DNA from 2 places in the Kitasatospora sp. NPDC057965 genome. Region 1 is predicted to be linked to the other one. Evidence: predicted binding sites of a transcription regulator. Region 1 holds the regulator's gene; the other holds the start of a gene.
The links. Region 1 encodes HrcA, which represses chaperone genes, less so after heat shock. Its sites were predicted from a motif close to TTNGCACTCNGNNNNNCNGAGTGCNAA; they were not measured.

Region 1 (5,985 bases):
GGCGGGCCGCCTCGGTGTGCCGGCCGGGCGGCACCACGTACGCGTGCGAGGTGCCCAGCTCGCCGTGCACCTCCCAGAGCAGGTCCACCAGGTCGTCGTGCGAACCGAGCCGTTCCACCAGCGGGCGGTAGCGGTCCAGCACCCCCGCCCAGTCGACCCCGGAGAGGTCCGGGCGCCAGAAGTTGTCCCGCATCAGGCGGCCGTTCTCGTCGTACATCTGCCGCCACTCGGCCGCCGGGTCGACGGTCACCCGCAGCCGGTCCAGGTCGACGTCGATCTCCTCGTCCTCCCCGGACGCCTTGTGGCCGGCCGGCAGGATCCGCAGCTCGCCCTCGTCCAGCACCGCCAGCCGGGTGCCGTCGCCGCTCACCGCGAACGCGTCCAGCCCGTCCACCAGCTGCTCGGCCCGGCGCTTGCGGAAGTCGAAGCGCTCCAGGGTGGGCCGCGGGCGCTCGTCGTCCAGCGAGGCGGCCTCGTCGCCCAGCTCGCCGACCAGCGGGACGCGGGTCCACAGCACCCCGTCCTTGGCGGCCCGCAGAGTGCCGAACCGGCCGCCCTCGACCGGGAACGGCACGATCCGGTCGGCGATGCCGTCCAGGTCGACCCGGGTCACCGGCGGCGCGTCGGCCCCGCCCTCCTCGCCGTCCGCCCGCTTGCCCCTGGGCTCGTCGTCCTCGCCGCCGACGGTCCGCCCGGCCCGGCTCGGCCCGAACGGGGACGGCGTGTCGGCGGCCAGCGTGATCAGGTACGGACGGCAGCCGTTGGGGAACGACAGGTCGAAGACGTGCGAGTCGTACACCGGGTCGAAGTTGCGCACCGACAGGAAGGCCAGGTGCCGGCCGTCCGCGGTGAAGGCCGGCGAGTAGTCGACGAACCGCTGCGGGGTCGCCTCGGAGACCGTCCGGGTGGCCAGGTTGGCCAGCACGATCTGACGCAGCGACCACGGCCCGAGGGTCGGCTGCGACCAGGCCAGCCAGGCCGAGTCCGGGCTGAACGCCAGCCCGCCGACCTCGCCGTCGGTGCTGTGCGCCAGCTCGTGCACGGAGCCGTCGGCCAGCGAGACCAGCAGCACCCGGCCGTCGTGCGCGCCGACCGCCAGCTGCTTGCCGTCCGGCGAGACCACCAGCGCGCGGACCCGCCCCAGCTCCCCGGCGGCCAGCCGGCGGCGCTCGGCGCCGAGCACCTCGGGCGCGTACTCGATCGCGTCCTCGCCCCCGGCGTCGGTCACCCAGACCACGCCCTGCCCGGCGTCCTCGCCCGCCGCGCCCGGCACCACCCGGGCCAGCCGCCCGCGCACGCCCGGCGTCTCGTCCAGCACCCGGGCCGGACCCTCCCGGTGGGCCAGCCAGTGCACGGTGCCGCGCACCACCACCGCGCCCGCCCGGCCGGTGCGGTCCGGGGCGGCGCCCTCCAGCCAGTACGCGGCGGACACCAGGCGGGGGCGGCGGCCGGCGCGCGGTCCGGCCGGCCGGACGTCGAGGCGGCGCGGCTCGGCACCCGCCAGGTCGTCCAGCAGCCACAGCTCGCCGGCGGCGTGCCAGACCACCCGGGCGCCGTCGGTGGCGGCGTCGCGGGCGTAGAAGTCCTCCGGGGAGCTGCCGTGGCGGCGCAGGTCGGAGCCGTCCGGGAGGCTGGAGTACGGCGCGCCGACGCCCTCGTGGTCGGAGAGGAACGCGATGCGCTCCCCGACCCACAGCGGCGACTCGATGTTGCCGTCCAGCTCCTCGTGGACCCGCTCGAAGCGCTCGGTGCCGATCCACAGCTTGCCGGCCCGCCCGCCCCGGTACCGCTTCCACCAGGCCGGCTCCACGCCGAACGCCGAGACCAGCAGCGTCCGGTCACCACCCGGCTCGAAGGCCAGCCCGCCGACCGGGCCGTACGGCAGCCGCACCGGCTCGCCGCCGTCCAGCGGCACGGCGTGCGCCCAGGTGCGGCGCAGCGAGGCCTGCCCGGCGGCGGTGGTGGCGATCGGCCGGCCGTCCGCCGTCCAGCCGCGCAGCTGGGTCTGCGGGTCGCCCCAGTGGGTGAGCCGGCGGGACGGGCCGCCGTCCACGGGCGCGAGGTGCACCTCGGGGGCGCCGTCCCGGGTCGAGGTGAAGGCGACGTACCGGCCGTCCGGGGAGAACCGGGGGCGGCGGACCGGGACGTGATCGGCCGTCAGCCGCCAGGCCCGGCCGCCGTCCAGCGGGGCGAGCCACACGTCGTTCTCGGCCACGAAGGTGATCAGGTCGCCGTGCAGGTGCGGATGGCGCAGATAGGCGCCCACGGGAGTGCTCTCGGGTTCGCTCACACCCGTCACCCTAGGCACCCGGCCGCGTCGCCCGCCCGGACTTTACCGACCGCGAACCCCCACGGGGGACGCTCCCCCGGGACCGGCTAGGACCAGCGGCCGGTGCGGCCCAGCAGCAGCGCGCCGGCCGCCACCCCCGCGGTGGAGGTGCGCAGCACCGAGGGGCCGAGCCGGTACGGCCTCGCGCCGTGCTCGGCGAAGGCCGCCAGCTCCTCCGGGGAGACCCCGCCCTCCGGGCCGACCACCAGCACCAGGTCCCCGCCGTCCGGCAGCGCGGCCCCGGCCAGCGGCTCGGCGCCCTCCTCGTGCAGCACGGCCGCGAAGGCGGCGCCGGCCAGCACCGGGGCCAGCTGCCGGGTGGTCATCAGCTCGCGGACCTCGGGGAAGCGCAACCGGCGCGACTGCTTGCCGGCCTCCCGCGCGGTGGCCCGCCACTTGGCGAGCGCCTTGGCGCCGCGCTCGCCCTTCCACTGGGTGATGCAGCGCGAGGCCGCCCAGGGGATCACCACGTCCACGCCGACCTCGGTCATGGTCTCCACGGCCAGCTCGCCCCGGTCGCCCTTGGGCAGCGCCTGGACGACCACGATCCGCGGCGCCGGCTCCGGCTCGCGGCGCACGGCCGTCACCGTCACGTCGACCGCGTCCTTGCCGTGCACCGCCGCGACGGTGCCGTCCACGCCCAGGCCCAGGCCGTCCGCCAGGGTGACCGCCTCGCCCGGCTCCAGCCGCTTCACGGCGGCCGCGTGCCGGCCCTCCGGCCCGTCCAGCCGCACCGGCGCGCCGGGCGCGGCGGCGGCGATCCGCTCGGTGTCGACGACGAACACGGGCGCGGTCATGCGGGGAACCTCCGGGGTGGGAACGGGAACGGGGACGCCAAAGGGGTGCCGAGGAAGCCTCGGCACCCCCGCGCGGGACGGCTACCGGCCGTTGAAGGCGTCCTTCAGCCGGGAGAACAGCCCCTGCTGCCCGGGCGCGAACTGGCCGGACGGCCGCTCCTCGCCGCGCAGCACCGCCAGACGGCGCAGCAGGTCCTCCTGCTCGGCGTCGAGCTTGGTGGGCGTCTGCACCTCGACGTGCACTATCAGGTCGCCCCGGCCGCCGCCCCGCAGGTGGGTGATGCCCCGGCCGTGCAGCGGGATGGACTGGCCGGACTGGGTGCCGGGCCGGATGTCGACCTCCTCCACCCCGTCCAGCGTCTGCAGCGGCACCTGGGTGCCGAGCGCGGCCGCCGTCATCGGGATGGTGACGGTGCAGTGCAGGTCGTCGCCGCGCCGCTGGAACACCGCGTGGGTGGTCTCGGCGATCTCGACGTACAGGTCGCCGGCCGGGCCGCCGCCGGGGCCGACCTCGCCCTCGCCGGCCAGCTGGATCCGGGTGCCGTTGTCGACACCGGCGGGGATCTTGACGGTCAGGGTGCGGCGGGCGCGGACCCGGCCGTCGCCGGCGCACTCCGGGCACGGGGTCGGCACGACGGTGCCGAAGCCCTGGCACTGCGGGCAGGGCCGGGAGGTCATGACCTGGCCCAGGAAGGACCGGGTGACCTGGGAGACCTCGCCCTTGCCGCGGCACATGTCACAGGTCTGCGCGGAGGTGCCGGGGGCCGCGCCCTCGCCGCTGCAGGTGGTACAGGTGACGGCGGTGTCGACCTGGAGTTCCTTGGTGGTGCCGAAGGCGGCCTCCTCCAGGGTGATCTCCAGGCGGATCATGGCGTCCTGGCCGCGCCGGGTGCGCGAGCGCGGGCCGCGCTGGCCGGAGGCGGCGCCGAAGAAGGCGTCCATGATGTCGGAGAAGCCGAAGCCGGCCGCCCCCGCGCCGAAGCCGCCCGCCCCGCCGCCGCCGTTGGGCGAGAGCGGGTCGCCGCCGAGGTCGTAGACCTGGCGCTTCTGCGGGTCGGAGAGCACCTCGTAGGCGGCGTTGATCTCCTTGAACCGCTCCTGCGTCTTCGGGTCCGGGTTGACGTCCGGGTGCAGTTCGCGCGCCAGGCGCCGGAACGCCTTCTTGATCTCGTCCTGCCCCGCATCCCGTCGGACGCCGAGTACCGCGTAGTAGTCCGTGGCCACCAAATGCTCCGCTTGTTCCGCCTGTAAGAGTGCTTGCGACTGCGGGACGCGTCATGTGGATGACGCGCGCCCGTTCCTACGACTCGGCCAGGATCTGGCCCACGTACCGTGCCACCGCTCGCACCGCCCCCATTGTGCCCGGATAGTCCATCCGAGTCGGACCGATCACACCCAGTTTGGCCACGCTTTCGTCGCCCGAACCGTAACCGACCGAGACGACCGACGTGGAATTCAGCCCCTCGTAGGCGATCTCGCGGCCGATCCGGACCGTCATCCCGGCGTCCGCGGTCTCACCCAGGAGGCGGAGCAGGACGACCTGCTCCTCCAGCGCCTCCAGCACCGGCTGGATGGTGAGCGGGAAGTCATGGCCGAAACGGGTCAGGTTGGCCGTGCCGGCCAGCATGATCCGCTCCTCGCTCTGCTCGGCGAGCGTCTCGAAGAGCGTGGCCAGCACGGTCGTCACGGTCGGCCGGTCGGCCGCCTCGAACAGCGCCGGCAGCCCTTCCAGCAGCCCGGGGACGTCCGGGAGGCGCTGGCCGGCGGCCCCCGCGTTGACCCGGGCCCGCAGATCCGCCAGCAGCGTCTCGCCGACCGTGCCCGGGCAGTCCACCAGCCGCTGCTCGACCCGGCCGGTGTTGGTGATCAGCACCAGCATCACCTTGGCCGGGGCCAGCGCGACCAGCTCGATGTGCCGCACCGTGGAGCGGCTCAGCGAGGGGTACTGCACCACCGCGACCTGGCGGGTCAGCTGGGCCAGCAGCCGCACCGTGCGGGCGACCACGTCGTCGAGGTCCACCGCGCCGTCCAGGAAGTGCCGGATCGCCCGCCGCTCGGGCGCGCTCATCGGCTTGACCTCGGCCAGCTTGTCGACGAAAAGCCGGTAGCCCTTGTCGGTGGGGATCCGCCCGGCGCTGGTGTGCGGCTGGTGGATGTACCCCTCCTCCTCCAGCGCCGCCATGTCGTTGCGGACGGTGGCCGGGGAGACCCCGAGGTTGTGCCGGTCCACCAGGGCCTTGGAGCCGACCGGCTCCTCCGTCCCCACGTAGTCCTGGACGATCGCGCGAAGCACCGCGAGCTTGCGGTCGTCGAGCTGGCGGACCTCACCGGCCATGGGGCACGCACCTCCGTCTTCACGCGTTGTCCGTTGTGACACGCCGTTGTGGCATGTGTCCGCATTTCGAGCTGTCCGGTCCGGCCCCGCGGGGCCCCGGCCTTGGCACTCTGAACACCCGAGTGCCAGATCCGTACCTGCCAGTGTAAGGCCCGGGTCCGACGGCAGGAACGGCCCGGCCGGAGTGATCCTGCCCGCAGTCCGCGGCGCGCGGATGATGCCGCGGGCCCGCCCGGGTGGCAGCATCGAAAGCGGACGGCGAACGGAGGAACAGCGATGTCGACCTCGGGCCAGCACACCCGTTTCGCCCCCGACCGCGGCCTGACCGGCCGGATGGTGGGGACGATGTTCCTGATCGGACTGCTGTACGTCGGCTTCACCGGGCTGCTCATCGCCCTGCTGCGCGGTGCCTGGCCGATCATCGTCCTGATCTCCGGCGGCCTGTTCGTCGCCCAGTTCTGGTTCAGCGACAAGATCACCGAACGGGCCATGGGCGCCCATCCGGTCACCCCGGAGCAGTACCC
Region 2 (5,985 bases), on a different contig from region 1:
GCGCAGACCCAGACGGCGTCCGGGTCGTCGATCGCGGAGAGCCCGGAGACCAGGCCTCCGCCGCCTCTGCGGAGCGTCAGCGTGCCGTCGTCCGCGGTGCCGAAGGACACCGGCCCCCGGTTGGACGCCACCAGGACGGGGGCGGCGCCGGTCGGATTCGAACGCTCGGTCGTGTCAGGGCCCATGGTTGGTTGGTTGCCGGGGGTCCGGGGTGGCAAACCCCTCAGCGCCGGGTGGCGTACTCGGGGACGGTGTGCATCGGCGGGCGTTCGGTGGCGGTGACCGGGTGGGTGTGGGCGGTGAAGGCTCGGGTGCGCGGGTCGCGGGTGAACTGGGTGAGCCGGGGGTGGAGCAGGTCGGCGGAGGCCTTGAGCCGGTGGGTGCGGTCGAGCCGTTCCAGCGCGGTGCGGTAGATGGTGGCGGCCATCCGGCCGAGCGCCTGGCCGTCCTGGTGCCGGTGGTGGCGCACGCCGACGTCCACCTGGGCGAGCGCGTCCAGGCCGGCCGTCTCCAGCGCGTCGACCAGCAGGCCGAGTTCGACTCCGTAGCCGGTGGGGAAGGGCAGCCGTTCGAGCAGCGAGCGCCGGGCCGCGTACTCGCCGCCGAGCGGCTGGACGAAACCGGCGAGTTCCGGCCAGTGCAGGTTGAGCAGCGGGCGGGCGACCAGCTCGGTGACCCGGCCGCCGCCGGCCGGTACGACCGCCCCGTCGGTCTCCAGCGGCCGGTCGTACATCGCCTTGACCAGCTGGATGTCCGGTTCGGTGAGCAGCGGGCCGATGATGCCGGAGACCAGGGCGGGGTCGAATTCGCGCAGGTCGGCGTCCACGAAGCAGACGATCTCGCCGCGGGTGACCAGCAGCGAGCGCCAGAGCACCTCGCCCTTGCCGGGGGCGGCGGGTATCCGGGGCAGGATCGCGTCGCGGTGGACGACGGTGGCACCGGCCTCGGCGGCGACCGCGGCGGTGGCGTCGGCGGAGCCGGAGTCGACCACCACCAGCTCGTCGACCAGCGGCAGCCGCTCCATCAGCTCGCGGCGGATGACCCGGACGATCTCGCCGACGGTGGCCTCCTCGTCCAGCGCGGGCAGCACCACGCTGACCGTGCCGGCCGGGCCGAGCGCGCGCTTGGCCGCCGGCAGCGTGTGCACCGGGCGGTCGGCCGCGCTCCACGAGCGCCGGCGCAGCCAGGACGCCGTCTCGGGGAGGAGCTCGGGGGTCGGTTCGGCGGGCACGGTGCGCTCCTCGGCGGGGTCGGGTGCGGGGGTCGGGTACGGGGCCTGGTGGGACGGGGCATCTCGCGTGGCGGACGGTGCCGTTCGGGGTTGACGCCTTCGGATACAGTCTTCGTACAGCGGTCGGACCTTCGCACGCCGGGGTCACCGCTGAGCAGGACCACAACTTCACAGAGCTCATCCAGAGGGACTGAGGGAACGGCCCGTTGACGTCCCGGCAACCTTCTCGCACGGTCGGCTTCGAGCCCCGGCGGGACAGGTGCCAATTCCGGCCCGGGCGCGACCGCGTCACGGGGAAGATGAGGAGAGAGGCCTCGCCACCATGGCTATCGACACCGCCGTACCCGTCACCGTTGACCTCGGCCCCGCCGCCCAGCTGTCCTGTCGGGAGTGCGGCACCAAGTTCCCGCTCGGTCCCAGCTTCGCGTGCCTGGAGTGCTTCGGCCCGCTGGAGATCGCCTACGACTTCGGCAGCGAGGGCGCCGAGGAGCTGCGCAAGCGGATCGAGGCCGGTCCCGCGTCGATCTGGCGCTACGCGCCGCTGCTGCCGGTGCCCGCGGACGTCGCGGGCAAGCCGAACCTGAACCCGGGCTGGACCCCGCTGGTGAAGGCCGACAACCTGGGCCGCGAGCTCGGCTTCACCGCCCAGCTGCACGTCAAGGACGACTCCGGCAACCCGACCCACTCCTTCAAGGACCGCGTGGTGGCCTGCGCGATCGAGGCGGCCCGCGCGTTCGGCTACACCACGCTCTCCTGCTCCTCGACCGGCAACCTGGCCGGCGCGGTGGGCGCGGCGGCGGCCCGGGCGGGCTTCCGGTCCTGCGTGTTCATCCCGCACGACCTGGAGCAGGGCAAGGTCGTGATGGCCGGGGTGTACGGCGGCGAGCTGGTCGGCATCGAGGGCAACTACGACGACGTGAACCGGTTCTGCTCGGAGCTGATCGGCGACCCGGCCGGCGAGGGCTGGGGCTTCGTCAACGTCAACCTGCGGCCGTACTACGGCGAGGGCTCCAAGACGCTCGCCTACGAGATCTGCGAGCAGCTCGGCTGGCGGCTGCCGGAGCAGATCGTGATCCCGATCGCCTCGGGCTCGCAGCTCACCAAGATCGACAAGGGTCTGCAGGAGCTGATCAAGCTCGGCCTGGTCGAGGACCGGCCGTACCGGATCTTCGGCGCCCAGGCGGCGGGCTGCTCGCCGGTCTCGGCCGCGTTCAAGGCCGGCCACGACGTGATCCGGCCGGTCAAGCCGGACACCATCGCCAAGTCGCTGGCGATCGGCAACCCGGCCGACGGCCCGTACGTGCTGGACATCGCCCGGCGCACCGGCGGCGCGGTGGAGGACGTGACGGACGAGGAGGTCGTGGCCGCGATCCGGCTGCTGGCCCGCACCGAGGGCATCTTCGCGGAGACCGCGGGCGGCGTGACCATCGGCGTGCTCAAGAAGCTGGTCGAGACCGGGCAGCTGGACCCGTCGAAGGAGACCGTCGCGATCAACACCGGTGACGGCCTGAAGACCCTCGACGCCGTCTCCGAGGCCGGGATGACCGCCGTGATCCGGCCGAACCTGGAGTCCTTCCGGGACGCCGGCCTGGCGACCGCCTGACCCTCGCGCCACCCACGTCCCACCCGTCCCGCCCCCAGCCCCGCCCCGGCCCCGCCCGCGCGCCCGCAACGAGGAGACCCCCATGAGCGCCAACGTCCGCATCCCGACCATCCTGCGCACCTACACCGGCGGCGCCAGCGAGGTGCCCGCCGAGGGCGGCACGCTGGGCGAGGTCATCGCCGACCTGGAGAAGAACCACGCCGGGATCGCCGCGCGCATCCTGGACGACACCGGCAAGCTGCGCCGCTTCGTCAACGTCTACGTGAACGACGACGACGTGCGCTTCGCCGAGGGCCTGGCGACGGAGATCAAGGACGGCGCGAACATCTCGATCATCCCGGCGGTCGCCGGCGGCTGATCCCGCGCGCGCCCGTTCCCTCCGGGGCGGGCGCACCGTCTCCGGCTGTCCGCGGCACGGAATTCCGTGCCGCGGACAGCCGCGCGTATTTTGGCGGGAATATTTTCGGTGCCGGTCGGAGTAAAGTGTCGCTCGACCGGGAACAGAGGCCGCCCTTCCGCTCATCCGGGAACGAATCCACCGCATCGCCACCACCGCCGGTGTCCGCCCAGTGGGGCCGGTGCCGGGGTCCGGGGCCCGGGAAACATGTCAGGCCGGTGTCAGAATTCTGACCGGGATTTCTGGTAATACGTCCGCTATGTCCGGCGGGAAATGCGGCTTTCCTGGTGTTTATGTCCGTCCTGTCCCCCATGGTGCCGGGTGAATTCCCCGACATTGGGCCTGTTGCAGAGGGCGTCGATCCGGATACATTCAGCCGCGGTCGACGCAATCGCCCGTTCGCCGGATGCCGTTCGGCGACATCGGGAGGATCGCGGCGTGCACGGCCGCGCCCAGGGGGGGTTCCCCGGGCCGGCAGCCAACCAGACCCGCGCCCGCAGACCTGCGGGGGCGTGAAGGGCCAGCACAGCACTAGGGGAGTTCGGAATGGCTCAGGGCACCGTCAAGTGGTTCAACGCGGAGAAGGGCTACGGCTTCATCGCGGTCGACGGTGGTGCGGACGTCTTCGTCCACTACAGCGCGATCCAGATGGACGGCTACCGCACCCTTGAGGAGGGCCAGCGGGTCGAGTTCGAGATCTCTCAGGGGCAGAAGGGCCCGCAGGCGGACATGGTCCGCGCGGCGGTCTGACCTTTCCGACACCCAGGAGTTCGGCTCGGCCCATCGGCTGGTGCGCCTCTTGCTTCACGGCGGGCCCGTGCGACGCATGTCGCACGGGCCCGCCGTCATGTCCGCGCGGCTCGCGGATCGTCGATTGGGCTTGCACTCGCCCACCCAGAGTGCTAATCATTGGCGTTAGCACTCAGAGCTTGAGAGTGATAAGCGGACCGGGTCGGTGAGGCCCCCGGGAGCGGTAGGGGAATGGACCCCCGCACACCAGGGCCGTCCGTCGCGGGCACCCCTTGGTCCGAGCAGTCGACCGTGTCCCGGAGGACCACTTCAGATGGCCAAGATCATCGCCTTTGATGAGGAAGCTCGCCGCGGCCTTGAGCGTGGCATGAACCAGCTCGCCGACGCCGTGAAGGTCACGCTCGGCCCCAAGGGTCGCAACGTCGTTCTGGAGAAGAAGTGGGGCGCCCCCACCATCACCAACGACGGTGTCTCCATCGCCAAGGAGATCGAGCTCGAGGACCCGTACGAGAAGATCGGTGCGGAGCTCGTCAAGGAGGTCGCCAAGAAGACCGACGACGTCGCGGGTGACGGCACCACCACCGCCACCGTGCTGGCCCAGGCGCTCGTCCGCGAGGGTCTGCGCAACGTCGCCGCCGGCGCCAACCCGATGGCCCTGAAGCGCGGCATCGAGAAGGCCGTCGCGGCCGTCTCCGACCAGCTGCTGGCCCAGGCCAAGGACGTGGAGACCAAGGAGCAGATCGCCTCCACCGCCTCCATCTCCGCCGCCGACACCCAGATCGGCGAGCTGATCGCCGAGGCCATGGACAAGGTCGGCAAGGAAGGCGTCATCACCGTCGAGGAGAGCAACACCTTCGGTCTGGAGCTGGAGCTCACCGAGGGCATGCGCTTCGACAAGGGCTACATCTCGGCGTACTTCGCCACCGACCTGGAGCGTATGGAGACCTCGTTCGAGGACCCGTACATCCTGATCGCCAACTCCAAGATCGGCTCGGTCAAGGACCTGCTGCCGCTGCTGGAGAAGGTCATGCAGAGCGGCAAGCCGCTCGTCATCATCGCCGAGGACGTCGAGGGCGAGGCCCTGTCGACCCTGGTCGTGAACAAGATCCGCGGCACCTTCAAGTCCGTCGCCGTCAAGGCCCCGGGCTTCGGCGACCGCCGCAAGGCCATGCTCCAGGACATCGCCATCCTCACCGGCGGCACCGTGATCTCCGAGGAGGTCGGCCTGAAGCTGGAGAACGCGGGCGTCGACCTGCTGGGCACCGCCCGCAAGGTGGTCATCACCAAGGACGAGACCACCATCGTCGACGGTGGCGGCGACAGCGAGCAGGTCGCGGGCCGGGTGAACCAGATCCGCGCCGAGATCGAGAACAGCGACTCGGACTACGACCGCGAGAAGCTCCAGGAGCGCCTCGCCAAGCTGGCCGGCGGCGTGGCCGTCATCAAGGCCGGCGCGGCCACCGAGGTGGAGCTCAAGGAGCGCAAGCACCGCATCGAGGACGCCGTCCGCAACGCCAAGGCCGCCGTCGAGGAGGGCATCGTCGCCGGTGGTGGCGTCGCCCTGCTGCAGGCCGGTGTCGCCTTCGACAAGCTGGAGCTGGACGGCGACGAGGCCACCGGTGCCAACATCGTCAAGGTCGCGCTGGAGGCCCCGATCAAGCAGATCGCGACCAACGCCGGCCTGGAGGGTGGCGTCGTGGTGGAGAAGGTGCGCAACCTCCCCGCCGGTCACGGCCTGAACGCCGCCACCAACGAGTACGTCGACCTGGTCGCCGAGGGCATCATCGACCCGGCCAAGGTCACCCGCTCCGCGCTGCAGAACGCCGCCTCCATCGCGGCGCTCTTCCTCACCACCGAGGCCGTCATCGCCGACAAGCCGGAGAAGGCCGCCGCGGCCGCCGGCGGCGGCATGCCGGGCGGTGACATGGACTTCTGATCCGCACGGATCGGACGGTTCCTCGCTCGCACGGGCGGTTCCCCTCGGGGAGCCGCCCGTGCGGCGTT

Region 2: a site for HrcA is predicted at 4,111-4,137, ahead of groL (chaperonin GroEL). Genes of this name have one in related genera too.

What each region holds. Positions count from the first base shown of each region.
Region 1 covers NZ_JBHVPZ010000027.1:19,448-25,432, reverse strand. The annotation lists gene ACFVVU_RS29330 (S41 family peptidase) at 1-2,290, opposite strand, end outside; gene ACFVVU_RS29325 (16S rRNA (uracil(1498)-N(3))-methyltransferase) at 2,377-3,126, opposite strand; gene dnaJ (molecular chaperone DnaJ) at 3,208-4,350, opposite strand; gene hrcA (heat-inducible transcriptional repressor HrcA) at 4,427-5,461, opposite strand; gene htpX (zinc metalloprotease HtpX) at 5,738-5,985, shown strand, end outside.
Region 2 covers NZ_JBHVPZ010000018.1:183,129-189,113, reverse strand. The annotation lists gene ACFVVU_RS24130 (trehalose-6-phosphate synthase) at 1-185, opposite strand, end outside; gene ACFVVU_RS24125 (glucosyl-3-phosphoglycerate synthase) at 224-1,231, opposite strand; SAM riboswitch class I at 1,406-1,537, shown strand; gene thrC (threonine synthase) at 1,554-2,834, shown strand; gene ACFVVU_RS24115 (MoaD/ThiS family protein) at 2,917-3,192, shown strand; gene ACFVVU_RS24110 (cold-shock protein) at 3,778-3,981, shown strand; gene groL (chaperonin GroEL) at 4,295-5,917, shown strand.